3 regions of the Nocardioides sp. 31GB23 genome follow, and region 2 is predicted to be linked to each of the others. Evidence: predicted binding sites of a transcription regulator. Region 2 holds the regulator's gene; each other region holds the start of a gene.
The links. The regulator LexA, encoded in region 2, represses DNA repair genes until DNA is damaged. The targets are predictions, from matches to a motif close to TCGAACANNTGTTCGA.
Positions count from the first base shown of each region.

Region 1 (10,123 bases), on a different contig from region 2:
CTGGATGGCGCGTGAGGCCTCGGCCTCGACCCGCTCGAAGACGGCCTCGAAGAGCGCCTGCTTGCCGGAGAAGTGGTGGTAGAGCGCGCCCTTGGTGACCTCGGCGCCCCCGACGATGGCGTCGAGGGAGGTGCCCGCGTAGCCGTGCTCGGTGAAGAGCTCCTCGGCGACGTCCACGAGGGCGCGCTTGGTCGAGGCGGAGTACTGCTGGCGGCGGGTGCCCCCCACCCCGGGCACGCTGGGCACCTTCGGCACCAGCTTGTGGACGGAGGACTTCGGCATGGCACCACTCTAGGGACCCGCCTGTGCCGACCGTCACGTCGGCGTGCCGGTGCGGTGGTCAGGATCACGGCGCTGCCACCCCTCGGGCCGTTGCATACCGACGGTACGGGTCCGTACTCTCGGTACGTACTCAAGGTATGTGAACCTTGACCGACACAGGAGAAGCCATGACCTGGAACTCGTATCGCCACCGCGGGGAGACCCTCCGCCGTGTGATCGCCAGCGCCGATCTCCGACGCGACGGCCGCCTGCCGATGGACCTCGAGGGCGTCTCCGAGGCCTTCGGCTCCGAGCTCGACCTGCTCGGTGCGCTGCAGCTGCGCTGGCACACCCGCCTCGCCGGCCGCATCGAGCGCGAGCTGGTCGAGGACCCGATGGACCTCGAGCGGGCCGTCATCGCCGCCTGGCGCGCCACCGCCGACGAGCTGCCCGGTGTGCGGGCGATCGTCGACCAGCACCGCGAGCACCCCCTCGACGAGGGGATGGCCGTCGCGATGACCCGCGCGGAGGTCAAGGAGCGGGCCTTCCTGGCGGTGATGGCCGGACGTGCCAGCGCCAGCGACGCGGGCGCCGCCCGGGTCGGTGCCCGTCTCGAGGCCGCCGCCCGCGCCGACTGGCGCCCCCAGCCGGTCCGCCTGCAGCCCGAGCGTCCTACCCTGCTGCACCGGCTCCGAGCGGCGCTCGCCGCCTGAGTCGACCCCGATCCGGCCCGGACCTCCCACCGGGCCGTCCGACGGCCCCCGTCGGCGCGTCTCCCTCCCTCCCTGACGCGCCGCCGGGGGCTGTCCCCTTCCTGGCTGTGCCTGTTGTCGACCAGCGAGGAGCGCGCACCGTAGGTCGAGCAGGGAGGAGCGCCAGCGACGAGCGACGCCGAGACCCCGCGAGGTGACCGCCCGGCGCAACCACTCTCCGTACGCCATGGGCTCACCGGGTTTCGGCGTCGCTCGAGCCTTCGGCCCTCGCTGCTCAACCAACGGCGCGCGGCAGCACCGTTGGTCGAGAAGGGAGGAGCGCCAGCGACGAGCGACGCCGAGACCCCGCAAGAACCGAGCAGACCTCTCCTAGGTTCGTCGGTGGAAGGTGACCTGGTTGTCGCCACCGACATCGCTCTCGTACTCCGGATCATGGATCCGGCGGTGGTGGTAGGGACACAACAAACGTCCGCGGTCGAGGTCGGTGTGGCCGTGGCACGACCACGGGTCGTCGTGGTGGGCGTGGCACATCGCCGGTGGGGCGTCACATCCGCGGGCGGTGCAGCCTCCGTCACGGATACCCAACGCGATCCGCTGGCCCGGGGTGAAGTACCGCTTCGCACGGCCTACATCGAGTGGCTGGCTCTTGCCGCCCAGCACGACCGGGACGACGCCGGCCTCGCACGCCAGACGCCTCGCGGTGGCGGCGCTGATCCGGTCGCCGGTGTCGAGGGTGGCGGCCGCCAGGCCGTCCTTGAGCGAGTCGAGGGTCATCGTCACCACGACTGTGGCGTTCACGCCGCCGGCCTTCGGCAGTTCCTTGGGGTCCAGGCGTTCGACGAGTTCCACGAACGCGGCACCGAGCCGTTCCGCGGTGGGGCGGCGTACCGGCACCGGCGTCTCGTTCTGCTCCTCGCGCTCGTCCTGCTCGTTCGCCTCGTCGTCGGCGGCGCGGTTCGCTATCTGGTGCTTAGGGGCCGCGAATGCGAGCAGTGCTCGCTCCAGCATCTGACCCACCAGCAGCGGCACCGTGAAGGATCCCTTGATCCGGCCGTGGCCGTCCTCGCGCATCCGGAACACCGCCGACTTCTCGGCCTCGCGCTCCTCGCGGTCCAGCTGTTCGGCCTCCCATGCCTCGGCGACCTCGGGTGCGACCACTTCGAGGATGCGTCGGCCCAGCACCCGCAGCGCCTTCGCGTCGTGGACCTCCGCGTACGCGACCAGCGCCTTGGTGGCCTGTTCCAGCACGCCGGCGTCGAGGTCGTCGGGCAGCTCGTCCAGAGCTGTGCAGATCACCGACGCCTGCTCCGCGATGACATCGCCACGACCGAGCGCTTCCCGCACCAGGTCGTACCGGTCGAGACCCGCGGCGAGGCGTACCTGGCGGAACGATTCGCGCTTCGTCGACCGCGTCGCGTTGGAGTGCCACACCGCCACCGACGGCGAGGCGTTCGTCTCCGCCACCGCCACCGTTTCGGCGTGGGCGAGGGTCCGCGACTTCAGCTCGGTCACCCTCGCCTCGAGCTGCGAGAAGTCGACCAACGCCTCCGCCGTCGCGCTCTGGCTCATCGACCACAAGGGTGTCTCGGCGAGCTCGTCGAGCAGCGAGTGCATGCGCGCGAGCGCCCCGTTGATGGGGTGCGCCGCGGTGGTGGACATGAGTAAAGTATCTCAGGGCCCACCGACAAAGCACCAGGTCAGAAGCCGTTTTCCACAGGCAGATCGAAACTTTTTTCGAGACGATCTACCCGGTTCGTAAGCGACTGGTCGATGGTGCAAAAGCGACCGGTCGGTGGTGCGAAACTGACTGGTCGATGGTGCAGAAGTGACTGCTCGGCCATGATGGGGCCATGTCGAGCGAGGTGCGCGCCGGGATGCTGCTGGTGGCCAGTCCGGCGCTGCTGGACCCCAACTTCGCCGACACCGTGATCCTGCTGCTCGACGCCGACGACGAGGGTGCGCTCGGGGTCGTCCTCAACCGGCCGACCCCGGTGCCGGTCGCGGAGGTGCTGGCCGACTGGAGCCCGGTGGTCGCCGAGCCCGACGTGCTCTTCCAGGGCGGACCGGTCAGCACCGAGGGTGCGCTGGCGGTGGCCCACCTGGCCGGTGCCGCGCCGGGCGCCGAGCCGGTCGCTGCGCCCGGCTACCGGCCGCTGACCCCGACCCTGGGCCTGGTCGACCTCGACACGCCCGTCGAGCAGCTCGCCGGGCACCTCGACGCGCTGCGGATCTTCGCGGGGTACGCCGGCTGGGGCGCCGGCCAGCTCGACGACGAGATCGCCGAGGGCAGCTGGTACGTCGTGCCCGCGCACGACGACGACGTGTTCCGCGAGGAGACCACCGAGCTGCGCCGCGAGGTGATGCGCCGCCAGCCCGGCGAGCTGGCCTGGCACTCCACCCGTCCCGCCGATCCCGACCTGAACTGAGCGACCTTCTCGCGTAGGGTGGTCTCTCGTGAGCAGCTTCGGATTCGGGACCGGCACCGCCGTCGAGGAGGACGTCCGCGAGGACCGTCGCACGGTCCCGACCGACGATGGTGACCACGAGCGCTTCTCGCACTACGTCGACAAGGACAAGCTGACCGAGGCGATGGTGATGGGCACGCCCGTCATCGCCCTGTGCGGCAAGGTCTGGGTGCCCAGCCGCTCCCCGGAGAAGTTCCCGGTCTGCCCCGACTGCAAGGAAGTCTGGGACTCCTTCAACGACGGCGGCTCCGGCGGCTCCGGCGGTTCCGACGCGTGACGGGTTCCCACCAGCCGGACCTTCCCCTCGACGACGGGTCCGGCCCCTCGCTGACGCCCGCGCTGCCCCCCGCCTGGCCCGAGCGCGCCGCGTGGGGCACGGCCCCCCTGCTGCGCGCCTGGCAGCAAGCGGCGATGGAGAAGTACTTCTCCGAGCAGCCCCGCGACTTCCTCGCCGTGGCCACGCCCGGCGCCGGCAAGACCACGTTCGCGCTCTCGGTGGCCGCCGAGCTGCTCGGGCGCCGGCTCATCGACCGGGTCACGGTCGTGGCGCCGACCGAGCACCTCAAGACCCAGTGGGCGCAGGCCGCGGAGCGCGCCGGCATCCCCATCGACCCGACGTACGCCGCCGGCAAGGGCCGCACCGCGCAGGACTACGTCGGCATCGCGGTGACGTACGCCGGCGTGGCGGTCAACCCGCTGGCGATGCGGATCCGCACCGAGCGCTTCAAGACGCTGGTCATCCTCGACGAGGTGCACCACGCCGGTGACGCGCTCTCGTGGGGCGAGGGCGTGCGCGAGGCCTTCGAGCCCGCCGCGCGGCGCCTGGCCCTGACCGGCACGCCGTTCCGCTCCGACGTCAACCCGATCCCGTTCGTCAGCTACGCCCCCGGCCCCGACGGCATCCCGCGCTCCGCGGCCGACTTCACCTACGGCTACTCCCACGCCCTGGCCGACCACGTGGTGCGCCCGGTGCTGTTCCTGGCCTACTCGGGGGAGATGAGCTGGCGCACCCGCGCCGGCGACGAGGTCGCCGCGCGCCTGGGCGAGCCACTGACCAAGGACCTGACCAACCAGGCGCTGCGCACCGCGCTCGACCCCGAGGGCTCGTGGATCCCCTCGGTGCTCGCCGCGGCCGACAAGCGGCTCTCCGAGGTGCGCCGCCACGTCCCCGACGCCGGCGGCCTGGTGATCGCCACCGACCAGGACAGCGCCCGCTCCTACGCCAAGACGCTGCGCAAGATCACCGGCGAGGCCGCCACGGTCGTGCTCTCCGACGAGAAGGCGGCCTCGAAGAAGATCAGCGCCTTCGCCGCCGACGACTCACGCTGGATGGTCGCGGTGCGGATGGTCTCCGAGGGCGTCGACGTGCCCCGCCTGGCCGTCGGCGTGTGGGCCACGACCACCTCGACCCCGCTCTTCTTCGCCCAGGCGGTCGGGCGCTTCGTGCGGGCCCGGACCCGCGGCGAGATCGCCTCGATCTTCCTGCCCTCGGTGCCGCGGCTGCTCTCCTTCGCCTCCGAGATGGAGGTCGAGCGCGACCACGTGCTGGGCCGCAAGGTCACCGACGAGGACGACATCTTCGCCGCCGAGGACGACCTGCTGGCCCAGGCCAACGCCAGCGAGTCGGCCTCCTCGGAGGAGCAGTCGCTCTCCTTCGAGGCGATCGGCTCCGAGGCCCGCTTCGACCACGTGCTCTACGACGGCGCCACCTTCGGCCACGAGGGGGAGGTGCAGGTCGGCTCCGAGGAGGAGATGGACTTCCTCGGCATCCCCGGCCTCCTCGAGCCCGGCCAGATGCGCGACCTGCTGCGCCAGCGCCAGTCCGACCGCGCCCGCAAGCAGAAGCCCGCCCCCGCGGCCGCGACGCCGGCCCCCAGCGTGGAGCAGGTCTCCACCCACGAGCAGCTGGCCGTGCTTCGCCGCGAGCTCAACGGACTGGTGGCCGCGTGGTTCCACCGCACCGGCCAGGCCCACGGCATCACCCACGCCGCGCTGCGCAAGGAGTGCGGCGGGCCGGCCGCGGCCATCGCCAACGCCGAGCAGCTGCGCGCGCGCATCGACCGGGTGCGCGAGTGGGCGGCCCGCAAGTCGGGCTGAGCCCGGCCGGCCGCACGCCCTAGACTCCACCCGTGCCGGCCGAGACCTCCCAGACCCTCGACCGCGGGCTGCTGGTCCTCGAGACGCTCGCCGGCTCGGCCGGTGGGCTCACCGTCACCGAGCTGGCCGCCAAGCTGGGGGTCAACCGCACCGTGGTCTACCGGCTCGTGGCCACCCTCGAGCAGCACACGCTCGTACGCCGCGACGCCCGCGGCCGCCTGCACGTCGGGCTCGGCGTGCTGCACCTGGCCTCGGCCGTGCAGCCGGTGCTGCGCGACCTGGCCGGGCCGGTGCTGCGCCGCCTGGCCGAGACCGTGGGCTGCACCGCCCACCTGACCGTCGCCGAGGGCGCCGAGGCGCTCGCCGTCGCCGTCGTGGAGCCGTCGTGGACCGACTTCCACGTCGGCTACCGCGTCGGCACCCGGCACCCGCTGGCCCAGGGCGCCGCCGGCCGGGCCGTGCTGCTGGCGCGCCGGGGGCGCGCGGGCGCGGCGTACTCGGTGACGGAGGGGGAGCTGCAGACCGGCGCGCGCGGCCTGGCCGCGCCCGTGCGCGACGTCGACGGGCTCGAGGCCAGCGTCGGCATCGTCACCCTGGGCAGCCTCGACGAGCGGGCGGTCAGCCAGGCGGTCATCGCCGCCGCCGACGAGGTCGCGGCGCTCCTCTCGGGGCGCGAGGGCTGAGGCCGCCGCCCCGGTCAGCCTCCCACCGCCGCGGCCACCCGGGCCAGCGGCAGGGTGCGGTAGCCGACCTGGGTGGCCAGCGCGATGACCGTGGAGGACCGGGTGATCGCGGGGTGCGCCAGCACCCGGTCGATGACGCGCTGCAGGTCGGCGTTGGAGCAGGCCACCACCCGCGCGAACAGGTCGCCGGCCCCGGTGATGGTGTGCACCTCCAGCACCTCGGCGATCCGGGCGAGGTGCTCGCCGACCAGGTCGTGGCCGCTGGCGCCCGGCGCCTCGCCGGCGACCGGGGTGCCGACGTCCTGGCGGATCTCGAGGGTCAGGAAGGCGGTGACGGGGTAGCCCAGTGCGGCGGGGGACAGGTCCGGGCCCCACCCGGTCACCACCCCGCGCTCGACCAGCCTGTCGAGCCGCGCCTGCACGGTGCCCCGGGCGACGCCGAGCCGGCGCGACGCCTCGAGCACGCCGATGCGCGGCTCCGCGCTGAAGAGGTCGATCAACCTGACGTCCAGACCGTCCACGCGGCGACTCCTGACTGTGCAACCTGACCAGCGTGTCGGCGTACTGTTGCACACTCTGTCCTGCCTGGCCACGCTGAGCCCATGACCACCACGCACGAGACCCCCACCACCGGCGGCGCCCTCACCGAGGACGAGCTCAAGGCCGACCTGACCCTCGACCAGCTGCGCCAGCTCGTCGGCCTGGTCGAGTACGACGCCAGCAGCGACCCCTTCCCGGTCACCGCGATGGACGCCGTGTGCTTCGTGGTGGGCAACGCCACCCAGACCGCGACCTTCTACCAGCTGGCCTTCGGCATGGACCTCGAGGCCTACCGCGGCCCCGAGACCGGGCTGCGCGACGCCAAGGTCTACGTGCTGCGCTCGGGCAGCGCGCGCTTCGTCTTCGCCGGCGGGGTCACGCCCGACAGCCCGCTGCTCGAGCACCACCGCAAGCACGGCGACGGCGTCGTCGACCTGGCCCTGGAGGTGCCCGACGTCGACCGCTGCATCGAGCACGCCCGCTCGGTCGGCGCGACCATCCTCGACGAGCCCTACGACATCTCCGACGAGCACGGCACCGTGCGGATGGCGGCCATCGCGACGTACGGCGAGACCCGCCACAGCCTGGTCGACCGCTCACGCTACACCGGCCCCTACCTGCCCGGCTTCGAGGCGCGCACGACCGCGGTGACGCGCCGCGAGGGCCACCCGCGCCGGCTCTTCCAGGCCGTCGACCACTGCGTCGGCAACGTCGAGCTCGGCCGGATGGACGAGTGGGTCACCTTCTACAACAAGGTCATGGGCTTCACGAACATGGCCGAGTTCATCGGCGACGACATCGCCACCGACTACTCCGCGCTGATGTCGAAGGTGGTGGCCAGCGGCAACCACCGCGTGAAGTTCCCGCTCAACGAGCCCGCGATCGCGAAGAAGAAGTCGCAGATCGACGAGTACCTGGAGTTCTACGACGGCGCCGGCTGCCAGCACATCGCGCTGGCCACCGGCGACATCCTGCGCTCGGTCGACATCCTGCGCGCCAACGGGATCGCCTTCCTCGACACGCCCGACTCCTACTACGACGACCCGGCCCTGCGCGAGCGGATCGGCGAGGTGCGGGTGCCGATCGAGGAGCTGAAGAAGCGCGGCATCCTGGTCGACCGCGACGAGGACGGCTACCTCCTGCAGATCTTCACCAAGCCGATCGGCGACCGGCCGACGGTCTTCTACGAGCTCATCGAGCGGCACGGCTCGCTCGGCTTCGGCAAGGGCAACTTCAAGGCGCTCTTCCAGGCGATCGAGCGCGAGCAGGAGCTGCGCGGCAACCTCTGAGCCCCGGGCCAGGGGTGGTGACCCACCTCACCACCCCTGGCACCCATCCGTTCCTCGTCGTCCCTGCGAACCCCTGTCACACGAAGCAACAATCTCTACACAGACAGGGAGAGCACTCATGCGCTCGACCACCAGCACCCACCGCACCACCGGCACCCGTCGCGTCCGTCGCGTCGTGGGGGGCCTCGCGGCGACCGCGCTGGTCGCCCTGCCGATCAGCGCCTGCGGCACCGAGGAGGACGCCGGTGACGCCGCAGCCGCCGCCACCAGCTCCGAGTCCTCCGAGTCCTCCGAGGCCGGCGCTCCCGAGCCGGTCGCGGCCATCGAGTCGCTGACCGGTGAGGACACCCAGATCACCCTCGACCAGGGCTTCCTCGACGCACTGACCCAGCTCGAGCTGGCGCCGGGCACGATCGGGGAGGCGACCCTCGAGGGCGCCGAGCTCAGCTTCCCGATCACCGGCGGCAACGTGACCGTCTTCGAGCCGGGCACCGTGTCGCCGTACGTCATCGGCCAGCTGCAGCACGTCTCCTCCGGGCTCTCGCTGAGCGCCGGCGACACCACCGTGCAGCTCGAGAACCTCAACGTCGACCCGGGCGTCTCCCGCGTCTACGGCGACGTGCTGGTCAACGGCAAGGTCGCCGTCGAGAGCGCCTTCCTCTTCCAGCTCGACGGCCGCACGCTCAACCCCCTCGAGGTCCAGGGTGACCAGGCGATCCTCGAGGGCACCGAGGTCAAGATCTCGGAGCCCGCCGCCGGGCTGCTGAACGACACGTTCGGCACCGACGCGGTCAAGGCCGGCCTGCTCGTCGGCATCGCGGAGATCACGGTCGACCTGCCCGCCTGAGCGGCTCGACCCATCCGGGAGGGGGGACGGTGACGAACTGTCACCGTCCCCCTTGCTCCCTCCGAACGGATCCCGTCATGGCCCTGCGCCCGCCCTCCCGTCCTCTGCGCCGCCTCGCCGCCGGCGCTGCCGTGCTCGCCCTCGCCCTGCCGCTGTCGGCCTGCGGCGACGACGCCGACGCCTCCAGCGACGCACCGCCGCAGCCCGTCGCCGAGATCACCGCCGTCAAGGGCAAGAACACCGCCATCAAGCTCGACAAGGGCTTCACCGACGCGCTCGGCTCGCTGGGTCTGACCCCCGGCGTGACCGGTGGTGCCAAGCTGGCCAAGGGCTCGCTGGTCTTCCCGATCAGCGGCGGCAACGTCTCGGTCTTCACGCCGGGCGAGGTCTCGCCGTACGTCATCGGCCAGCTGCAGCACGAGGGCTCGGGGCTCACCCTGGCCGCCGGCGGCACGACCGTGCGGCTCAGCAACTTCAACGTCGACCCCGGCGTGTCCCGGGTGTACGGCGACGTGGCGGTCAACGGCCAGACCGCGGTCACCAGCGCCTACCTCTTCCGGCTCGACGGCCGCACGCTGAAGGACCTCGCCACCATCAAGGACGGCAGGCTCGCGGTGCTCGAGGGCACCAAGGTCTTCATCTCCGACGTGGCCGCCGGGCTGCTCAACGACACCTACGGCACCAAGGCCGTCACCGACCAGCTGCTCGTCGGCATCGCCAAGATCACCGTCAACACCGCGTCCGGCTGAGGGCTGCCGTCGGGGCGGTCATCGGGCAGGATCGCGGGCATGAGCACCCGCATCGCGTTCCTGCGCGCCATCAACCTCGGGGCCAGGCGGAAGTTCCCGCGCGACGACGTCGTGGCCGCGGTCGAGGGCGCCGGCTTCACCGGCGTGCTGACCCACCTCAACACCGGCAACGTGCGGCTGGAGACCTCGATGCGCTCCGCGGCGCGCATCGAGGCCGCCCTGGAGGCGGCGTTCCTGGCCGACCGCGGCTTCGAGGTCCCCACGCTCGTGCTCACCCCCGACGAGCTGCGCGAGGTCGACGCCGCCGCCACGGCGATCGAGCACGACGGCCACCACTACGTCGCGCTCCTGCGCGAACGGCCCGCCCCCGAGGCGCTCGCCGCCCTGCAGGCCCGGGCGGGCGAGGGGGAGCGGGTGGTCCTCGGCGGCCGCGCCGTGCACCTGCTCGTCGGCGCCGACGGCGTGCACGGCACGCGGCT
Region 1 is NZ_JBDYKJ010000005.1:83,470-93,592, reverse strand. It holds gene ABKW28_RS02830 (TetR/AcrR family transcriptional regulator) at 1-282, opposite strand, end outside; gene ABKW28_RS02825 (hypothetical protein) at 450-974, shown strand; gene ABKW28_RS02820 (DUF222 domain-containing protein) at 1,344-2,633, opposite strand; gene ABKW28_RS02815 (YqgE/AlgH family protein) at 2,825-3,400, shown strand; gene ABKW28_RS02810 (DUF3039 domain-containing protein) at 3,429-3,716, shown strand; gene ABKW28_RS02805 (DEAD/DEAH box helicase) at 3,767-5,536, shown strand; gene ABKW28_RS02800 (helix-turn-helix domain-containing protein) at 5,569-6,219, shown strand; gene ABKW28_RS02795 (Lrp/AsnC family transcriptional regulator) at 6,234-6,740, opposite strand; gene hppD (4-hydroxyphenylpyruvate dioxygenase) at 6,822-8,048, shown strand; gene ABKW28_RS02785 (hypothetical protein) at 8,167-8,895, shown strand; gene ABKW28_RS02780 (hypothetical protein) at 8,973-9,644, shown strand; gene ABKW28_RS02775 (DUF1697 domain-containing protein) at 9,684-10,123, shown strand, end outside.
Region 1: the regulator LexA is predicted to act here: its motif matches at 2,697-2,712, upstream of ABKW28_RS02820 (DUF222 domain-containing protein).

Region 2 (10,123 bases):
CCGTCGCGCTGCTCGTCGCGCTCGCGGCCGTGCTCGTGGTGCTGGCCCCCGAGCGGGCCACCGGCTCGTACGCCGAGCGCTGCGAGCGGTTCGCCGTCGACGCCGAGGCCCGTGCCGCGGCCGTGAGCGGCACCGGCGCACCGGTGCTCGTCGTGGGCGACTCGTGGAGCGTCGGTCTCGGCCTGGCCGACCCGACGGCCTCGTGGCCCGCGCGGCTCGATGGTCGGGTGCACGTCGCGGGCTTCTCGGGCTCCGGCTTCTCGGCGCGCGCCTCGGGCTGCGGCGACGTCTCCTTCGCGACCAGGGCGCCCGTCGCGCTGGGCGCGCTGCCCGCCGAGACGCTGGTGGTCGTCGAGGGCGGCCTCAACGACTGGGACCGCTCCGCCGACGAGATCACCACCGGCTTCGAGGACCTGCTCTCCACCGTCGCGGGCCACCGGGTGGTCGTCGTCGGGCCCGCCGGCGCGCCGTCGCGGGCGGCGTACGTCGGGCGGGTCGACGCGCTGCTCGCCGAGCTGTCCGCGCGCCACGACGTCGCCTACCTCTCGGCGCTCGACGTCGACCTCGACTACCTCGACGACCGGCTGCACCTCACGCCCGCCGCGCACGCCGCGTTCGGCGACTGGGTGGCGGCGGGGGTGCGTGGCGCGGCGCGTCCGTGACCCGCGGCACCCGCCCTCCACAGCCCCCGGCCCGGGCCCGGGGAGGTGTCGGCGGGCGCGGCTAGGGTGCTCGGGTGCCTGAGACGTCCTCACCCGCCGCGACCGACGCCGCGACCGACGCCGCGACCCCGCCGCTGCTCAGCGACGCGCCGGTCGGGCCGGTGACGCGCCTGCTCGGCGAGGCCGTGAGCGCGCTGGGCGGTGCCGAGCGGCCGGGGCAGGTGCAGATGGCCGAGGCGGTCGCGCGGGCGTTCGTGGAGGAGGAGCACCTGCTGGTGCAGGCCGGCACCGGCACCGGCAAGTCGCTGGCCTACCTGGTGCCCTCGCTGCTGCACCGCGAGCGCGTCGTGGTGGCGACCGCGACCCTGGCGCTGCAGCACCAGCTGGTCGAGCGCGACATCCCGCGGCTGATGAAGGCGGTGGAGTCCTCCAGCGCCGGCAAGGACGTCGACACCTCCTTCGCGGTGCTCAAGGGCCGCTCCAACTACGCCTGCCTGCACCGGGTGCGCGAGGGCGTGCCCGACGACCAGGGCGCGCTGGTGCAGATGCCCGAGGGGTCGATGGGCCAGAAGGTCCTCGAGCTGCGCTCCTGGGCGGAGAAGCAGGCCGAGGACGGCGGGTCCGGCGAGCGCGACTCGGCCCCGCGCCACACCGACCGTGAGTGGCGCCAGGTCAGCGTCAGCCACCGCGACTGCCTCGGCGCCGCGCGCTGCCCCTTCGGCCAGGAGTGCTTCGCCGAGGTCGCGCGCGAGAAGGCGCACCGCTCCCACGTGATCGTCACCAACCACTCGCTGCTCGCGATCGACGCGATCGAGGGCGTGCCGATGATCCCCGAGTACGACGCCGTGGTGATCGACGAGGCCCACGAGCTGACCGCGCGGGTCACCCAGGCCGCCACCGACGAGCTGTCGGCGCTCGACGTCGAGCGCGCCGCCAAGCGCTCCCAGCGCCACGTCGACGGCTCCGAGGCCGACGACCTGGCCGATGCGGCCGACGCGCTGCGGGACGCGATGGCCGAGTCCGACGCGGGCCGGTTCGAGCGGCTGCCGGTGCACCTGGGCGACGCGCTGCAGCTGGTGCGCGACGCGGCCCGCGCGTGCGTGTCGGCGTACCCCAAGGACAACCCGAAGGACGGCGAGGGCGACCCGGGCAAGCAGCAGTCCAAGGGCATGGTGCAGGACGTCTTCGCGGTCGCCGAGCGGATGGCCGCCGACCTCGAGTCCGACGTGCTGTGGCTGGGCGAGGCCCGCGAGCGGATGCCTGCCCGGCTCCACGTCGCCCCGCTGGCGGTGTGGGGGCCGATGCGCGACAAGCTGCTCAGCGAGAAGACGGTGGTGCTGACCTCGGCGACCCTGATGCTCGGCGGCGACTTCGCGTCGGTGGCCACCAGCGTCGGGCTCAAGCCCACCGAACGGGTCGGGGTCGGGCGCGAGATCGCGCCGGGCGACGGGGTGCTGCCCTGGCGCGGCCTCGACGTGGGCAGCCCCTTCGACTACGGCCAGCAGTCGATCCTCTACGTCGCCCGGCACCTGCCGCAGCCCGGTCGCGACGGGCTGGTCAAGGCCCAGCTCGACGAGATCGTCGAGCTGGTCGACGCCGCCGACGGCCGCGCGCTGGGGCTGTTCTCCTCGCGGCGGGCCGCCGAGGCCGCGGCCGAGGCGGTGCGCGAGCGGCTGCCGCACCTGACGATCCTGGCCCAGGGCGACGCGCAGCTGCCCGAGCTGGCCAAGCAGTTCGTCGAGGACCCCCACACGGTGCTCTTCGGCACCCTCTCGCTGTGGCAGGGCCTCGACGTGCCCGGCGACACCTGCCAGCTGGTGCTCATCGACCGCATCCCCTTCCCGCGCCCCGACGACCCGTTGATGAGCGCGCGGCAGAAGGCGGCCGACAAGGCCGGCGGCAACGGCTTCATGCAGGTCGCGGCCACCCACGCGGCGCTGCTGATGGCCCAGGGCGCGGGCCGGCTGATCCGCACCACCTCCGACCGCGGCGTCGTGGCCGTCCTCGACCCCCGGCTGGCGACCGCGCGCTACGGCTCGTTCCTCAAGGCCAGCCTGCCGCCGATGTGGACCACCACCGACCCCGCCGTGGTCCGCAAGGCGCTGGCGCGGCTCGCCTCCTCCGCGAAAGACGTGTGATGCGTCGCGCCACCTCGGGTGCCGTCGTCGCAGCGCTGCTGCTGGCGGGGTTGCTGGCCGGTTGCTCTGGGGGAGCGAGCGGCGAGAACGGCGACACCACCGCGGCAGGCACCTCACCATCAACCGCCTCGTCGAGCCAACAGCGCGGCTGGCCGACCGTCGAGGTGCTCGAGGAGCTCGACCTCGGCGAGCCCGTGGCTCCGGCCGTCCCGCTCGACGGCGAGCCTGACGTCGCCTACGCCCGCGCGTACGCCGACTACCTGGCCGAGGAGCTGACCTACGCCCTGCGCACCTCGATCGCCGACCCCGAGCTGCGCAACGGCTCGTGCCAGGTCTGCGACCAGTTCGTGACGCTGGCCGATCAGCTGCGCGAGGAGCGCCTGTTGGTGCGCACCGAGCCCGTGCGTGCGGAGTTCGTCGGCATCAGCGACGAGCAGGTCCGACACATCGTCGAAACCGCCACGACCGTCTGGATCGATGTCGACCTGGTGTTCCCGGCCATGCAGCGGGTGGACGAGGAGGGGGTCGTCCAGGTCGAGGTCCCACCCAGCAGGCTCGCCACCCGGTTGGAGGTCGCCATCGTGACCCCGCACCCGAGAGTGTGGTGGACCATCACCGGCGAGACGGTCCAAGCGCCGCCCGGCCAGGCCTGAGACCTCGCCGGGACGTCATACAGGCGGGACGTCAGCGAGCCCAGCGACGTATGACGTCCGGGGGACCCGCTCGTAGGCTGGGGGCGTGCAGGTGGTGAGCTCGACGCCGACGGCCCAGGTGGCCCGGAGCCGTGGCACCGCGCCCGTGGGTGTCGGCCTGCTGGTCGCCGTCGCCGCCCTCGTGCTCGGAATCCTGGGCATGCACGCGCTCGGGTTGCACGGCGTCGGCGTCAGCCACGGCGCCCCGGCCTCGGGGGCCTCCGTCGCCCCGGCAGCTGACTCGACCGGGACGGCTGCAGAGCACGGTGCCCACCACGGCAGCGAGGCCGCGGCGGACGAGGGCCACGGCCTCCAGCACGGCGCCGCGGAGATGGTGGTGCTGTGCGCCGCCATGCTGGCCGCCGCCGCCGGCATGCTCCTGGCCCTGGCCGGCCTGCGGCACCGAGCACCGCCGGTGTGGGCCGAGCTGCGCGCCGCGCTGGCCCTGAGGGTCACCTCCCGCGACCGGCCGGGAGGCACGGGTCCACCAGCGGTGTGGGAGTTCTCCGTCGTCAGGTGCTGAGCAGCGCCGCGCCGCGCCCGACGTACGTCGGCTCCGCGCGGCACCGCCGCCCCGCACGATCCCCGGACCACCTGACACCAGGAGACACCCATGTCCCACCGCTTCACCCGCGCCCTGGGCGCGAGCCTGCTCGTCACCGCTCTCGCGACCTCTCTGGTCGCCTGCGGCGGCGAGGAGGCCGGCACCACCACGACCGAGCTCTCGGCCACCGAGCACAACGACGCCGACGTCGCCTTCGCGCGCGACATGGTCCAGCACCACGCCCAGGCGGTGGCCATGGTCGACCTGACCCGCGGGCGCGACCTCGACCCCGAGGTCGCGCAGCTGGCCGAGGGCATCCGCGACGCCCAGGTCCCCGAGATCGAGACCTTCAGCGACTGGCTGGGCGACTGGGACGAGGAGGTCCCGCCGACCATGCTCGACCACGCCAACGCCGGCCACGGCTCCGGTGACATGTCCGAGACCATGGAGGGCATGGACGACGCCATGCCCGGCATGATGACGGGCGCCGACATGGACGCCCTGCAGGACGCCGGCGCCGGTGACTTCCAGACGATGTGGCTCGAGATGATGATCGAGCACCACGAGGGCGCGGTCGAGATGGCCCGCACCGAGCAGGAGGACGGCCGCTACCGGCCGGCCGTCGAGCTCGCCGCCGAGATCGAGGAGAGCCAGGGCGTCGAGATCGAGACGATGCGCGGCCTCCTCGGCTGACCGGCCCCGCGGGACGTCATACGGGCGGGACGTCAGCGAGCCGCGGGAGGTATGACGTCCCGCGGCTCGCCCCGCTGCTGTGCCGGCCTACAGCCGAGAGCGCCCGTCGTACCCGCCCCGCGGCGGCTTGAGCCCGAAGAACGCCCCGACGGTGGGGGCGACGTCGGTGGTGCGGGCGTGGCGTGGGGAGACCGTGCCGGGGGTGACCGAGCGGTGCCCGCCGCCGATGAAGAACGGGATGGCGCGGGTCGCGGGGTGGCCGTGGTTGCCGGGGATGGGGTTGGAGAAGACGTCGGGGTCGCTGAAGCGCCAGCCGGCCCGGCAGAAGACCACCACGTCGCCCGACTCGGGGCCCAGGCGCAGCCAGTCGGCGCGGCGGTCCCAGGCCTTCAGCACGCCGGGCACGTCGGAGGCGATGCGGCGGATGCGGCGTACGGCCTTGTCGCGCTGGGCGCGCGGGCCGGTCCAGTAGACGAGGTCGGCGCCGCCGTTGTCGGCGATCGCGAAGCGCCCGGCCAGGAACGGGTCCTCGGAGAGCGGCCCCTGCAGCGAGACGATGCGGTCGGGGTAGGACCAGTCCATCGAGTGGTCGGCCAGCACGATGACGATCGAGTGCTCCCAGCGCCCCGAGCTCTTCAGCTCGGCCACGAAGTCGCCCACGAGCCGGTCGGTGTTGACCAGCGCGAGCCGGCGCGCGACCTCGAGGGTGGTGGGCCCGGTGAGGTCGGTGTGCCCGAGCCGGTCGACGTCGCCGAGGTTGACGAAGACCAGGTGCGGGTCGAACGTCTCGACCATGTCGAGCGTCGCGCGCATCGTGAACTCGTCAGGGGCGTGCCCCGAGATCGGCACGATCGGGAACGGCTCCCAGCGGTGCGTGGCCCGCTCGCCGAAGATGCCGTAGAGGTACTCCTTGCTCAGCACCGTGCCGGTGCGCAGTCCGCGCCGGTTGAGGCGTTCGATGACGGTGGGGAAGCGCAGGTCGGAGGGCCGGTCGAGGGTGCGGACGTCGCCCAGCTCGCGGTCGTAGACGGCATTGGCCGGCACGCCGCTGCGGTCGGGCCGCACCCCGGTCATCATCATCGTGTGGTTGGGGATGGTCTCCATCACCGGCATCGACGTGGCCCGCGGGTGGTGCACGCCGCCCTCGCGCAGCGCCAGCAGATTGGGCGTCAGGCCGCTGTCGATCTCCTCGGGCCGGCAGCCGTCGACGACGAGCACGTAGGCGCGCTTGCGGGTCGCGGGGCCGGCAGCCACGGCCGGGTCAATGCCGGCGAGCGTCGAGAACGCCAGGCCCGAGGCCGCGGCGGTCAGGACCGTACGCCGCCCGGCGCGGATCTCGCCGAGCCCACGGTCGAAGGGTGCCTGGCCGTCGGTGCGGCGGGGCGTGCTGGGCTCGCACATCAGCGGTCTCCGACCGGGGTCGCCACGCGCCGCACCGTGCTGGTGCCGGCGAGGGTCTCGAACGACGCGTCGTGCGTCGCGGTGGTCTGCTTGTCGTCGCGCGCGCCGATCACGAACCAGTCCATCTGGGTGCGCTCGGCGGTGATGTCGAGCACCGAGAAGCCGTGGTCGTCGAAGTTCAGGTACTTGATGTGGCGGTTGTTGGCCTGGATCGCGGCCTCCACCACCGGGGTCAGCGCGGGCTGGCCGGTGATGTCCTTGAGGTTGTTGGAGGTCACCGAGGAGCAGACGAGCTCGACGCCGACCGAGTCGCCGAGCACCGGGTAGGCCGAGGTGTCCAGCGGCAGGTCGCAGGCCCAGCCGGAGTGGATGTCGCCGGTCACGAAGACCACGTCCTTGACCTGGTGGTCGCGGATGTGGGCGAAGACCTCGCGCCGGTCGGCGGTGTAGCCGTCCCACTGGTCGACGTTGTACGGCGCGCCGTCCTGCGGCAGCAGCCCGGTGACGTTGTTGACGGGGTCGATGAGCTCGTTGGGCAGGTCGGCGAAGGTGACGGGCGCGATCATCACCGGGTTGCCGATCACCTTCCACTGCGGGGCGTGGTCGCCCCGGGTCAGGGAGTCCTTGAGCCACTCCATCTGCCGGTTGCCGGTGATGGTGCGCAACGGGTCGTTGACCTCGGCGTCGACGACCGGGGTGGCGACCTGCTGGGAGCGGTAGGTGCGCAGGTCGAGCATGCTGATCTCGGCCAGGTCGCCGAAGCGCAGCCGCCGGTAGAGCCGCGCGCCGTCGCCCAGCGAGGCGGTGCCGTCCATGCGCACCGGCATCCACTCGTCGTACGCGCGGTGGGCGCGGGCGCGCCGCTTGAGGTAGTCGCCCTCGCTGTCGTCGTGGTTCTCGGCGTTCTTGCGCCACTGGTCGTTGGTGACCTCGTGGTCGTCCCAGGTCACGATCCAGGCGTACCTCGCGTGCAGCGCCTGCAGGTCGGGGTCGGTCTTGTACTGCGCGTGCCGGCGGCGGTAGTCGGACAGCGAGACCATCTCGCGGGCCGGGTCGTGGGCGCGGACGTCGACGTTGTCCTGGCCCATGCCGTACTGGCCGGGGGCGTACTCGTAGAGGTAGTCGCCCAGGTGCAGCACCGCGTGCAGGTCGTCGCGCTCGGCGAGCAGCCGGTAGGCGCTGAACCAGCCGGCCTGCAGGTTGGCGCAGGAGACCACGCCGAAGCGCAGGTTGGCTGGCGTGGCGCGCTTGGCCGGGGCGGTGCGGGTGGTGCCGACGGGGCTGCGCTGGCCGCGAGCGGTGAAGCGGTAGTAGTAGGTCGTCGCGGGCCGCAGGCCGCGCACGTCGAGCTTGACGGTGTGGTCGCGCGCGGCGCTGGTGACGAAGCGGCCGCGGCGCACCACGTCGCGGAAGCGGCGGTCGGTGGCGACCTCCCAGCGCACCCCCAGCCGCGGGCCCTTGCCGGAGCCCGGGGTGGCGGCGCGGGTGGGGGTGACCCGGGTCCAGATGAGCACCGCGCGCGGCAGCGGGTCGCCCGAGGCGACCCCGTGGGCGAAGACGTCGTGGCGGGCCCGGGCCGCCTGGGCGGCCGGCAGGGCGCCGCTGCCGGCGGCGATCGCGACGCTGCCGGCGCCTCCGGCGGCCAGCACGGTACGCCGGGCGAGCGAGGTCGAGGTCGGGCTCTGGGGTGGGGTCACGCCTCATCCAACGACGAAACCCCGCCCGCGTGACGCGGACGGGGGTGTCGACACCCACTGTTCACCGTCGGTTCGACGGCGGGTCGGTGGCGGGTCGGTGGTGGGGCTCAGACGCTGCGGAGCACGGCGGTGACGACGCCCAGGATCGAGGCGTGGGTGCCGTCGATGGGCTCGTAGGCGTCGTTGTGGGGCAGCAGCCAGACCTTGCCGTCCTTGCGCTGGAAGGTCTTGACGGTGGCTTCCTCGCCGATCAGGGCGGCGACCATCTGGCCGTTGCTGGCGGTCTGCTCCTGGCGGATCACCACGTAGTCGCCGTCGCAGATCGCGGCGTCGATCATCGAGTCGCCGGAGACCTCGAGCAGGAACAGCTGGCCGTCGCCGACGAGCTGCTGCGGCAGCGGGAAGACCGCCTCGACGCGCTCCTCGGCCAGGATCGGGCCACCGGCGGCGATCCGGCCCACGACCGGCACGTAGGAGGCCGCCGGCATGGTGTTACCGATGTCGGTCTCGTCGACCGAGCTCTCGTCGGCCGAGGAGATCGCCTTGCGCCGGGCCATCAGCTCGGGCAGGAAGACCTCGAGGGCGCGGGGGCGGTGGGGGTCGCGCTTGAGGAAGCCCTTCTCCTCGAGCACCTTGAGCTGGTGGGAGACGCTGGACGTGCTGGTCAGGCCGACGGCCTGGCCGATCTCGCGCATGCTCGGCGGGTAGCCGCGGGTCTCGATGGCCTCCTTGATGCAGGCCAGCACCTTGACCTGACGCGGGGTCAGGCCGGTCGCGTCGGGGGGCCCGTCGGGCAGCTCTGCGACGCCCCGCTTGCGGGGGCCGCCGTCCTTGGTCGCCATCGTGTGCCTTTCGTGCGCGAGGCCCGAGCCGGGGAGTCCGCTCGGATGGTCGTGGGGCCACGTTATCGCCGCACGCGTCCGACTTCAAACATCTGTTCGACTGCGTGTCGCGAGCTGCGGGCCGCCCTCACCGTCTCGAACAATTGTTCACCAGACCCCTTGCGTGCGTCGAACACCTGATCTAGTCTCGCTCATGTGTTCGATCGAACACCTGGTCGATCCGGTGCCTGATGGCCGGTTCGAGCGGGACTGTCGGTGGTCGTCGGTAGACATCACCTCGCAGCGATCGACCACCCGACCACCCCCTTCCCCAGGAGGTCCAGATGAGCACGATGACCCTCACCGCCACCCCGGCCCAGCTCCGCCTGCGCCCGGCCCGCACCACCCCTGCCACCACCCCTGCCCCCGTCCGGCTGACCCGCCGCGGCCGGCTCGTGGTGCTGGCGCTCGGCCTGCTGCTCGTCGCCCTGGTGGGCGTCGTCCTGGCCGGCGGCTCGGTGGCCACCAGCGAGTCCGGTCCCACCCCGGCGACCGAGATGATCACCGTCGGCACGGGCGACACGCTGTGGGCGATCGCTGCCGAGCGTGCCGAGGCCGGCGACGTGCGTGAGGTCATCGAGCGCATTCAGCGGCTCAACTCCCTCGACGGTGGCCTGGTGGTCACCGGTCAGCGGCTGGTCGTCCCGGCCGGCTGAGCCGGACGCCCGGGCGTGAGGTCCGGGCACGGCGGCCACCTGGCCGCCCACGATTTTCGCCGGTCGCCTCGACCCCGGCCGGCGAAACCAGGGGAAAGACGAGGGGCGGGCCCGCAGTGGGCCCGCCCCTCGCGCCATGTCCGGGTGCGCCTCGGTCAGGGTGGGGGCATGGGTGCGGCTCGCGACGACGACGTGTTCGAGGAACGACTGGCGCAGTGGCAGGCCTGGTGCGAGGCGCCGTGGGGCCGGCTGCGGTTCAGCGTGGTGCGCGAGACGCTGCGCCGCCAGGCCCAGGCGCTGGGTGGGACCGACGGTGGGCTGCGGGTGCTCGACGTGGGCGGCGGCGACGGGCGCGACGCGGTCGCGCTGGCCCGGATGGGTCACCAGGTGACGGTCCTGGACCCCGCGGCCTCCTGGCTCGCCGAGGCCCGCTCGCGTGCGGAGTCGGCCGGGGTGGGGGAGTGGCTGGTGACCGTCGAGGGGTCCATCGACGACCTGGGCGCGGTCGGCGGCGGCTTCGACCTGGTGCTGTGCCACTTCGTGGTGCACTACCGCCCCGCCGAGACCGGCGCTGCCGACGTGCGACGTCTGGCGGGGGCGGCGCGCCCCGGCGGACGGGTCTCGGTGATGGCGCCCAACCCCGCCGCCCGGGTGCTCGGCCGGCTGGTGCGCGAGGGCCCGGAGGCGGCGCTCGACCAGCTCGAGCGCGACGACATGGAGTCGGCCACCTTCGCCACCACCGCCCGGGCGGTGCCCCCC
Region 2 is NZ_JBDYKJ010000037.1:34,555-44,677, forward strand. It holds gene ABKW28_RS13285 (SGNH/GDSL hydrolase family protein) at 1-662, shown strand, start outside; gene ABKW28_RS13290 (ATP-dependent DNA helicase) at 890-2,800, shown strand; gene ABKW28_RS13295 (hypothetical protein) at 2,800-3,453, shown strand; gene ABKW28_RS13300 (DUF6153 family protein) at 3,539-4,015, shown strand; gene ABKW28_RS13305 (DUF305 domain-containing protein) at 4,106-4,729, shown strand; gene ABKW28_RS13310 (alkaline phosphatase family protein) at 4,817-6,130, opposite strand; gene ABKW28_RS13315 (alkaline phosphatase D family protein) at 6,130-7,827, opposite strand; gene lexA (transcriptional repressor LexA) at 7,935-8,669, opposite strand; gene ABKW28_RS13325 (LysM peptidoglycan-binding domain-containing protein) at 8,993-9,364, shown strand; partial or broken gene ABKW28_RS13330 (methyltransferase domain-containing protein) at 9,533-10,123, shown strand, end outside.

Region 3 (10,123 bases), on a different contig from region 2:
CGTGCCCTGGCACCTGACCACGCTGGAGGCGGTGCGCGAGGTGCGGCGCGTGCTGGTCGACGACGGGGCCTACGTGCAGAACCTCATCGACCGCGGCCCGCTGGCCTTCGCTCGCGCCGAGCTGGCCACGCTCGACGCGGTCTTCCAGCACGTCGCCCTCCTGGCCGACCCCGCCACCCTCGCCCGCGAGGACGGCGGCAACCTGGTCGCCCTGGCCTCGCCCGCACCGCTCGACCTCGAGCAGGTGCAGGTCGGCCTCGACGAGCGCGGCACCGGCTGGGGCCTGCTCACCGGCGCGGACCTGCGGGAGTGGGTCGACGGGGCCGAGGTGCTCACCGACGACCACGCGCCGGTCGACCAGCTGCTGACGCCGTACGGCTGAGATCGCCAGGCCTGACAGCATGGGGCCCATGACCTCCCGTGTGCTGCTCGCGACGTTCTGCCTGATGCCCGAGGGGGAGCCCGGCGGCTCGCTGCTCGTCGACGCCCTCGCCGAGCGCGGCGTCGAGGCCGCCTGGGCGACCTGGGACGACCCGGCGGTCGACTGGGCCGGCGCCGACCTGGTCGCGGTCCGGTCGACCTGGGACTACCAGCGCCGGCTGCCGGCGTGGCGCGACTGGGTACGCCGGGTGGAGGCCTCGACGGGCCTGCTCAACGGGGGTGAGGTGTTCGACTGGAACACCGACAAGGCCTACCTCGAGACCCTCGGCGAGCACGTGCCGGTGGTGCCCTCCGAGCTCGTCGACGACGAGGACCTGGTCGGGGGGCTGGGCCGCGCCCTGGGCCGCTGGGGGAGCGTGGTGGTCAAGCCGCGCATCGGCGCCGGCGGCGTGGGCGTCGTGGTCGTCGACTCGGTGGAGGACGACCGGCTGGTCGGGCTGACCCCGGGGCCGTGGCTGGCGCAGCCGCTCGTGGAGTCGGTGCGCACCCGCGGCGAGACCTCCGTGGTGGTGCTCGACGGGGTGGCGCACACGCAGGTCGACAAGGTCCCCGGCGCGGGGGAGGTGCGGGTGCACACCGAGCACGGCGGGCGCAGCACCCTGGTCGAGGTCGACCCCGAGGCGGAGCGGCTGGCGCTCGACGCCGTGCGCGCGGCCGAGGCGCTGCTCGAGCAGCGCCTCGACTACGCACGCGTCGACATGATGGAGCTCGACGGCCGGCTCGCGGTCAGCGAGCTCGAGCTCATCGAGCCCGGTCTCTACCTCGACCTGGCGCCCGGATCGGCCGGCCCCTTCGCCGACCTGGTGGTCGACCGGCTGGGCTGAAGATCAGTCGGTGAGCAGCAGCACGACCGACTCGGCGACGCAGGCCGGCTTGTCGGCGCCCTCGATCTCGACGGTGTAGCGCACGGTGGCCTGCTTGCCGGCCGGGATGTCGGTGACCTCGCCGAGGGTGACCGTGGCGCGGATCCGGCTGCCGACGAGCACCGGGTTGGGGAAGCGCACCTTGTTGACGCCGTAGTTGAGCTTGGCGCCGGGGGTGTCGAAGCTGAAGACCTTGCTGCCCAGCCACGGCACCAGCGACAGCGTCAGGTAGCCGTGGGCGATGGTGCCGCCGAAGGGGCCCTCCTTCGCGCGGTCCACGTCGACGTGGATCCACTGGTGGTCACCGGTGGCGTCGGCGAAGGTGTCGACCCGCTGCTGGTCGATCTCGACCCACTCGCTGGTGCCGAGCTCCTGGCCGGCGGCCTCGGAGACCTCGTCGAGGGAGGTGAACACGCGCATGGACTGCTCCTGTCTGGGGGGTGCCCGGTGGTGGGGTGCGAGGATGCCGCCATGAGCGGCACTGCCACCGAACCTATCGTCCCCACCCCCGACCAGGTCGCCCGCGCGCCCAAGGTCGTCCTGCACGACCACCTCGACGGCGGGCTGCGCCCGGCGACGATCCTCGAGCTGGCTCACGAGGTGGGCCACGAGCTGCCGGCGGGCACCGTCGAGTCGCTCGCGCGCTGGTTCGCGGAGTCGGCCGACTCGGGGTCGCTGGAGCGCTACCTCGAGACCTTCGCCCACACGGTCGCGGTGATGCAGACGGCGCCGGCGCTGACCCGGGTGGCCCGCGAGTTCGTCGAGGACCTGGTCGCCGACGGGGTCGTCTACGCCGAGGTGCGCTACGCCCCCGAGCAGCACGTCGAGGAGGGGCTGAGCCTCGACGAGGTGGTCGCGGCGGTGCAGCAGGGCATCGACGAGGCGGTCGTCGCCGCCGACGGCGCGATCGTGGTGCGCCAGCTGCTGACGGCGATGCGCCACCAGGCCCGGTCGATGGAGATCGCCGAGCTCGCGGTGGCCTGGCGCGACCGCGGCGTGGCCGGCTTCGACATCGCCGGCGCCGAAGCCGGCTACCCCCCGACCCGCCACCTCGACGCCTTCGAGTACCTCCAGCGCGAGAACGGGCACTTCACCATCCACGCCGGCGAGGCCTTCGGGCTGCCCTCGATCTGGCAGGCGCTGCAGTGGTGCGGGGCCGACCGGCTCGGGCACGGTGTGCGCATCGTCGACGACATCGAGGTCGCGGGCGACGGCAGCGTCAAGCTGGGCCGGCTGGCGGCGTACGTGCGCGACCGGCGGGTGCCGCTCGAGCTGTGCCCGGCCAGCAACGTGCAGACCGGGGCGGCGACCTCGATCGCCGAGCACCCGATCGGGCTGCTGACGCGGCTGCGCTTCCGGGTCACGGTCAACACCGACAACCGGCTGATGTCGGACACGTCGATGACCAAGGAGATGACCGCGCTCGTCGACGCGTTCGGCTACACCCTCGACGACCTGCGCTGGTTCACGATCAACGCGATGAAGTCGGCCTTCCTGCCCTTCGACGAGCGGCTGGCGATCATCGACGAGGTCATCAAGCCCGGGTACGCCGCCCTGGCCGCGGAGGGCGCATGAGCCTCGCGCTGAGCGTGGTGATGCTGGGCGCCGCGGTGCTGGCGCTGCTCGTCGGCGTGGTCCTGGCCGCCCGCGGCCTGCACCAGCGGCGCGAGGCGGCCGGCTTCGGCGAGCGCTCCGAGCCGACCACGGCCGAGGTGCTCGAGTCGCTGCCCAAGGACGTGGCGATGGCCGGCGAGCCGGTCACCATCTACTACCAGCAGCTGCGCTACCGCGCCGGTGAGCGCGACGTCGAGGCGCAGACCATGACCGGCGTCGAGCCGCCCGTGCCGCACGTGGGGGAGCAGGTCGAGGTCCGCTACGACCCCCGCCACCCCTCGCGGGTGGTGCTCGCCAGCGCCGACCCCACTGCCGGCGCCGGCGCCACCTCCCTCGCCCTGGCCCGCATCATGCTCGGCCTGGGCATGTCGCTGCCCGTCGCCTGGGTCGTCATCCTCGGCATCGCCCGCACGCTGTAGCGGCCGCCGCGTCGGGGGCGGCGTGCTGACGGCCGAGCAGTCACTTTTGCACCACCGACAGGTCAGTTCTGCACCATCGACCAGTCGCTTTCGCACCCTCGAGAAGGTCTCGAAAAAAGTTTCGATCCGCCTGTGGAAAACGGCTTCTGACCTGGTGCTTTGTCGGTGGGCCCTGAGATACTTCACTCATGGCCACCACCGCGACGCACCCCATCGGCGGCGCTGTCGCGCGGGTGCACGCCACCCTTGACGAGGTGGCCGGTACGCCGGCGTGGTCGATGAGCCAGGCCGCAACAGCAGAAGCGCTGGTCGAGATCGCTCGGGCCGAGGCCCGGTTGGTGGAGGTGCGCTCGCAGCTGTTGTCGCACGCCGAGACGGTGGCGGTGGCGGAGACGAATGCGTCGCCGTCGGTGGCGGTGTGGCACTCCAACGCGACGCGGTCGACGAAGCGGGAGTCGTTCCGCCAGGTCCGCCTGGCCGCGGGTCTGGATCGGTACGACCTGGTGCGGGAGGCACTGGGGCGTGGCGAGGTGGTCGCGGAGCAGGCGTCGGTGATCTGCACGGCGTTGGACGAGCTGCCTGACGACCTCGAGCCGTCGATCTTGGAGCAGGCGACCAAGGCGCTGGTGGCGTACGCGGAGGTCCACGACGCGAAAGCGCTGCGGGTGCTGGGGCGACGCATCCTGGAGGTGGTCGCACCCGAGGTCGCCGAGGCGTGGGAGGCCGAACAGCTCGACCGCGAGGAGCGCGAGGCGGAGAAGTCGGCGGTGTTCCGGATGCGCGAGGACGGCCACGGCCGGATCAAGGGGTCCTTCACGGTGCCGCTGCTGGCCGGGCAGATGCTGGAGCGGGCGCTACTGGCGTTCGCCGCCCCGAAGCACCAGATCGCGAATCGCGCCGCCGCCGATGAAGGCGAGCACGAGGGGCAGAGCGAGGCGCCGGTGCCGGTACGCCGCCCCAGCGCCCAGCGGTTGGGCGCCGCGTTCGTCGAGCTCGTCGAAAGGCTCGACCCCAAGGACCTGCCGAAGGCGGGCGGGGTGAACGCGACCGTCGTGGTGACGATGACCCTCGACTCGCTCAAGGACGGCCTGGCGGCCGCCACTCTCGACACCGGTGACCGGCTCAGCGCCGCCACCGCACGCCGCCTGGCGTGCGAGGCCGGCGTCGTCCCTGTCGTGCTGGGCGGCAAGAGCCAGCCGCTCGACGTAGGTCGCGCGAAGCGGTACTTCACCCCGGGCCAGCGGATCGCGATGGGTATCCGTGACGGCGGCTGCACCGCGAAGGGCTGTGATGCCCCACCGGCGATGTGCCACGGCCACCACGACGACCCCTGGTCGTGCCACGGCCACACCGACCTCGACCGGGGGCGGCTGTTGTGTCCCTACCACCATCGCCGCATTCACGATCCCGAGTACGAGGCCGACGTCGGCGCCGACAACCAGGTCACCTTCCACCGACGAACCTAGGCTCCTCCTGAGTGGCGGCGAGGCGACAGCTCTCGCGCCGCCGTGGTGCGAGAGTGCCGTCGTGCGTCTCTTGCGATCCGAGGTGGCCCGGTGGCTGCTGGTCAGCGTGGCGGTCCTCTGCCTCGGGGTGGGTGGCATGGTGCGCACGCCCGGCACCGCGCACGCCACCTGGGGCGAGGTCGCCGGCTTCGGGTTCACGATGGGTAGCGGCGAGTGCTACCTGACGGTCTCCTACTCCGTCGACGGCACCGCCTTCCGTCTCCGGACCCCCCAGCAGGAGCGATGGTGCGACTACAGCCTGGCGAGCCGGCCCCGCGGATTCGTCGGCACCGTCCCCCTCCCCGTCCTCGTCTACTACGACGCAGCCGATCCCGGGTCCGCGACGCTGACCCCCCGGGGTGCTGTCCCCGGCGCGACGGCGCTCGTCGGCCTGTCCGGCATCGCCGTCGTCGGTCTGCATCTGCTGCGTCGCCGGCGCCGGAGCGATCTTCCTCGCTCGGCCCCGGACCCTGCCGAGCACGCGGCTCCCGAGCACTGAGCGGGACGCCGTGGCGTCAGCCGGCGAGCCAGCGTGGGGTGACCACGAACCACGGCGTGCGCCAGCGACCGAACGGCAGCCGGCCGGTCTCGAACGCCTCCCGGGTCACGCGCATCGTCGCGCCGCGCGCGGGGTCCCACACCACCAGCTCCTCGCCGCCGGCGCCGACCACCAGCACCACGTGGCGCGGCAACAGTCGGGAGCCGACGTACAGCGGCAGCGGCACACCGTGGCGCGCCAGCACCAGCAGCGAGTCGAATGACCCGGCGCCGAGGCGCAGCAGCCGGGTGCACCACCGCCCGCCGGGCCGGCGCCCCAGCCGCCGCCCGACCGCCCACGGGGGAGTGCCCAGCAGTCGCGGCCACGGGGCCCCCACCCGGCCGGCGTCCCGCAGCCCGGTCACCTCGCGGTGCGTGCGTTGCACCTCGGCGGGCCAGAGGCCGGGGTCGGCGCGCAGCCGGGCGTCGTACGACGCGTCGGTGAGCATCGTCGCCACGACCAGGCAGGCGGCGCCGCAGGAGCGCTGGTCGGGCTGGCGGTGCGGCCAGCGCCCGCCAGCCACGGAGTCAGACACGGTCGGGGCGCAGCGCCGCGACCTGCGCGAGCGCCTCGGTCGGCGAGACCGGCTCGCAGCCCTTCGCCACCGCGTCGGCGACCACACCGCGCTGGGCCCGGGCCAGGGCCAGACCGCGGCGTACCAGCACCAGCGGCGGCTTGCGCCGCTCGCGCAGGTCGCGGGTCAGCCGCAGCCAGAACGTGCGCGCCGTGCTGCGCCTGATGCAGTACGCCGCTCCCAGCAGGCCGGCGACGCGCGCCGGCTCCACCACGTCGGGCGCGAAGATGCCCTCGGCCACGAAGAGCGGGGCCCCGCCCAGGTCGACCGGGCGCCACCCGGTGCGGCCGTTGCGCGCGATCTCGTAGATCGGCACCTCGGCGCGGCCGGTCTCGCAGAGCTCGCGCATGGTCGCCAGGGCGTCGGCCGGGAGCCACGAGTCGGGGTGGTCCCAGTCGACGATCCCGGCGTTGGGGCCCTCGGTGATGCGGGGCAGCGTCGGGTCGTCGCCGTCCTTGTAGAAGTCGTCGAGGCGCAGCACCGGCAGGCCGAGGCGTTCGGCGAGCCGGGACTTGCCCGACCCCGAGGGGCCGGCCAGGACGATGACCTGGGCGAGCAGGGCGCTCACACCCCCATGGGGTGCCAGACCGTCTTGGTCTCCAGGAACGCCGTCATCGGCTCGAGGCCGGGCTCGGCGCTCCAGTCGGGCTCGGCGGCGGGCGCGCGGCGCACCCGCTTGAGGTTGTCGGCGGCCGCGACCTCGAGGTCGGTGGCCAGGGCGGCGTCACCCGCGACCCCGGTCAGGTCGATGGCGTTGACGTCCATGTGGGCGGCCAGCCACGGCGCCACGGTGGCCGCCTTGCCGGTCAGGACGTTGACCACGCCGCCGGGCACGTCGCTGGTGGCGAGCACCTCGGCGAGGTTCACCGCGGGCAGCGGGCGCGAGTAGGAGGAGACCAGCACGGCGGTGTTGCCGCTGACGATCACCGGCGCCAGCACCGAGACCAGGCCCAGCAGCGAGGAGCGCTCGGGGGCGAGCACCGCCACGACACCGGTCGGCTCGGGGGTGGAGAGGTTGAAGAACGGCCCGGCGACGGGGTTGGCGTTGCCGACCACCTGGGCGAGCTTGTCGGCCCACCCGGCGTACCAGACCCAGCGGTCGACGGCCTCGTCGACGACCCGCTCGGCCTTGCTGCCCGAGAGGCCCTCGGACTGCTGGACGGCCTGCACGAACTGCGGGCGGCGGTCCTCCATCACCTCGGCGACGCGGTAGAGGATCTGCGCCCGGTTGTAGGCGGTGCGCCCGGCCCAGCCGGCCTGGGCCTTGCGGGCGGCGCCCACGGCGTCGCGGGCGTCCTTGCGCGAGGCGAGGGCGGCGTTGGCCACGAAGGCCCCCTTGTGGTCGTTGACGACGTAGGAGTAGCCCGACTCCGAGCGGGGGAAGGCCCCGCCGATGAAGAGCTTGTAGGTCTTGCGGACGTCGATGCGGCTGCTCACGCGTCGGCTCCCTTCAGGTAGGCGGCGAGGCCGTGGCGCCCGCCCTCGCGGCCGTAGCCCGACTCCTTGTAGCCGCCGAAGGGGCTGGTGGGGTCGAACTTGTTGAACGTGTTGGCCCAGACCACGCCGGCGCGCAGGCGCCCGGCGATGTCGAGGATGCGCGAGCCCTTGTCGGTCCAGATCCCCGCCGACAGCCCGTACGGCGTGTTGTTGGCCTTCTCGACCGCCTCGCTGGGGGTGCGGAAGGTCAGCACCGACAGCACGGGGCCGAAGATCTCCTCGCGCGCGATCCGGTGCGCCTGGCTGACCCCGGTGAAGACCGTGGGCGGGAACCAGAAGCCGTTGGCGGGCAGCTCGCACTCGGGCGACCAGCGCCCGGCGCCCTCGGCCTCGCCGATGTCGGAGAGCTCGTGGATGCGGGCGAGCTGGGCGGCGGAGTTGATGGCGCCCACGTCGGTGTTCTTGTCGAGCGGGTCGCCCAGGCGCAGCGTCGACATCCGGCGCTTGAGGCGCTCGAGCACCTCGTCGGCCACCGACTCCTGCACCAGCAGCCGCGAGCCGGCGCAGCACACGTGGCCCTGGTTGAAGAAGATGCCGTTGACGATGCCCTCGACCGCCTGGTCCATCGGTGCGTCGTCGAAGACGATGTTGGCGGCCTTGCCGCCCAGCTCGAGGGTGACCTTCTTGTTGCTGCCGGCGACGGTGCGGGCGATGGCCTTGCCGACGCCGGTGGAGCCGGTGAAGGCGACCTTGTCGATGCCCGGGTGGCCCACCAGCGTCTCGCCGGTGGCGCCGGCGCCGGTGATGATGTTGACCACGCCCGGGGGCAGATCGGCCTGCTGGCAGATCTCGGCGAAGAGCAGCGCCGTCAGCGGCGTCGTCTCGGCCGGCTTGAGCACCACGGTGTTGCCGCAGGCCAGGGCCGGGGCGATCTTCCAGGCCAGCATCAGCAGCGGGAAGTTCCACGGGATGACCTGGCCGGCGACGCCGAGCGGGGTGCTGCCGTAGCCGGAGTGCTCGAGCTTGTCGGCCCAGCCGGCGTAGTAGAAGAAGAACGCGGCCGCGGTCGGCACGTCGACGTCGCGCGACTCCTTGATCGGCTTGCCGTTGTCGATCGTCTCCAGCACCGAGATCTCGCGGGCGCGCTCCTGCAGGATGCGCGCGATCCGGTAGAGGTACTTGGCGCGCTCGCGCCCGAGCATCGGGCCCCAGACCTTGTCGTAGGCCTTGCGGGCGGCCTTGACCGCGGCGTCGACGTCGGAGGCGTCGGCCTCGGCGACCTCGGCGAGCACCTCCTCGGTGGCCGGGTTGACCGTCTTGAAGGGGGTGCCGTGGCCGTCGGTGAACTCGCCGTTGACGAAGAGCCCGTAGGAGCCCTTGATGTCGACGATCGAGCGGGACTCGGGGGCGGGGGCGTACTCGAAGATGCTCATGCGATCAGTCCAGGGTGAAGTAGTCGGGGCCGGAGTAGCGGCCGGTGCGCATCTTGGTGCGCTGCATCAGCAGGTCGTTGAGCAGCGTGGAGGCCCCGAAGCGGAACCAGTCGGGGTCGAGCCAGTCGGGGCCGGCGACCTCGTTGACGGTCACCAGGTACTTGATCGCGTCCTTGGCGGTGCGGATGCCGCCGGCGGGCTTGACGCCCACCATCTGCCCGGTCGCCGCGCGCCAGTCGCGCACCGCCTCGAGCATGATCATGGTCACCGGCAGGGTCGCTGCCGGCTGGGTCTTGCCGGTGGAGGTCTTGATGAAGTGGCCGCCGGCCATCATCGCCAGCCACGAGGCACGACGGACGTTGTCGTAGGTCTGCAGCTCGCCGGTCTCGAAGATGACCTTGAGGTGCGCGGGCCCGCAGGCCTCCCTGACGGCCACGATCTCCTCGAAGACCTCGAGGTAGCGACCCGAGAGGAACGCGCCACGGTCGATGACCATGTCGATCTCGTCGGCGCCGGCCGCGACGGCGTCACGGGTGTCGGCGAGCTTGATCTCGCGCGAGGCGCGGCCGCTGGGGAACGCGGTGGCCACGGCGGCGACGTGGACGCCGCTGTCGCCGAGGGTCCGGCGGGCGGTGGCCGCCAGGTCGCCGTACACGCACACGGCCGCGACCGACGGGCAGGTCGGGTCGGCGGGGTCGGGGCGCACGGCCTTGGAGGCCAGCGCGCGGACCTTGCCGTCGGTGTCGGCCCCCTCGAGGGTGGTCAGGTCGACCATCCGGATGGCCAGGTCGAGCGCCTGCGCCTTCGCGGTCGTCTTGATCGACCGCGTGCCGAGCGAGGCGGCGCGGGCGTCGGCGCCGACCTGGTCGACTCCGGGCAGACCGTGCAGGAACCGGCGCAGGGAGGCGTCGGAGCGGGTGACGTCCGAGAAGTCCCCGCCGGGTGCGGAGCCGGTGGCGGCGGTGGCGGCCGGGGCGTCCGTGGTGGGCGTGGTGGGCATTGGACCAGCATAGGGTTGGCGGCCGACGGCGCCACAACCGTCGGATCGCACGTGCACGCCCCACGACAGGAGCACCCCCGGATGAGCGCCCCGCAGGAGTACGTCGAGGTCTTCAAGCCGACCAGCGGTCGCATCCTCGGCGTGGTCGGCGTGCTGGTCTGCGCCGGGGTGGTCGCGATCGCCCTGGTCGACCCCGGCTCCGGCATCGGGGTGACGGGCATCGCGGTGGCGGTGCTCGTCGGGGTGCTGGTGCACGGCTCGATGCTCAAGCCGCTCGTGCGCGCCACCGACGACGAGCT
Region 3 is NZ_JBDYKJ010000002.1:30,101-40,223, forward strand. It holds gene ABKW28_RS00760 (fused MFS/spermidine synthase) at 1-382, shown strand, start outside; gene ABKW28_RS00765 (hypothetical protein) at 411-1,265, shown strand; gene ABKW28_RS00770 (MaoC family dehydratase) at 1,269-1,724, opposite strand; gene ABKW28_RS00775 (adenosine deaminase) at 1,776-2,879, shown strand; gene ABKW28_RS00780 (DUF3592 domain-containing protein) at 2,876-3,337, shown strand; gene ABKW28_RS00785 (DUF222 domain-containing protein) at 3,526-4,803, shown strand; gene ABKW28_RS00790 (hypothetical protein) at 4,865-5,341, shown strand; gene ABKW28_RS00795 (hypothetical protein) at 5,358-5,915, opposite strand; gene ABKW28_RS00800 (ATP-binding protein) at 5,908-6,522, opposite strand; gene ABKW28_RS00805 (aldehyde dehydrogenase family protein) at 6,519-7,391, opposite strand; gene ABKW28_RS00810 (aldehyde dehydrogenase family protein) at 7,388-8,824, opposite strand; gene deoC (deoxyribose-phosphate aldolase) at 8,829-9,824, opposite strand; gene ABKW28_RS00820 (hypothetical protein) at 9,906-10,123, shown strand, end outside.
Region 3: the regulator LexA is predicted to act here: its motif matches at 3,447-3,462, upstream of ABKW28_RS00785 (DUF222 domain-containing protein).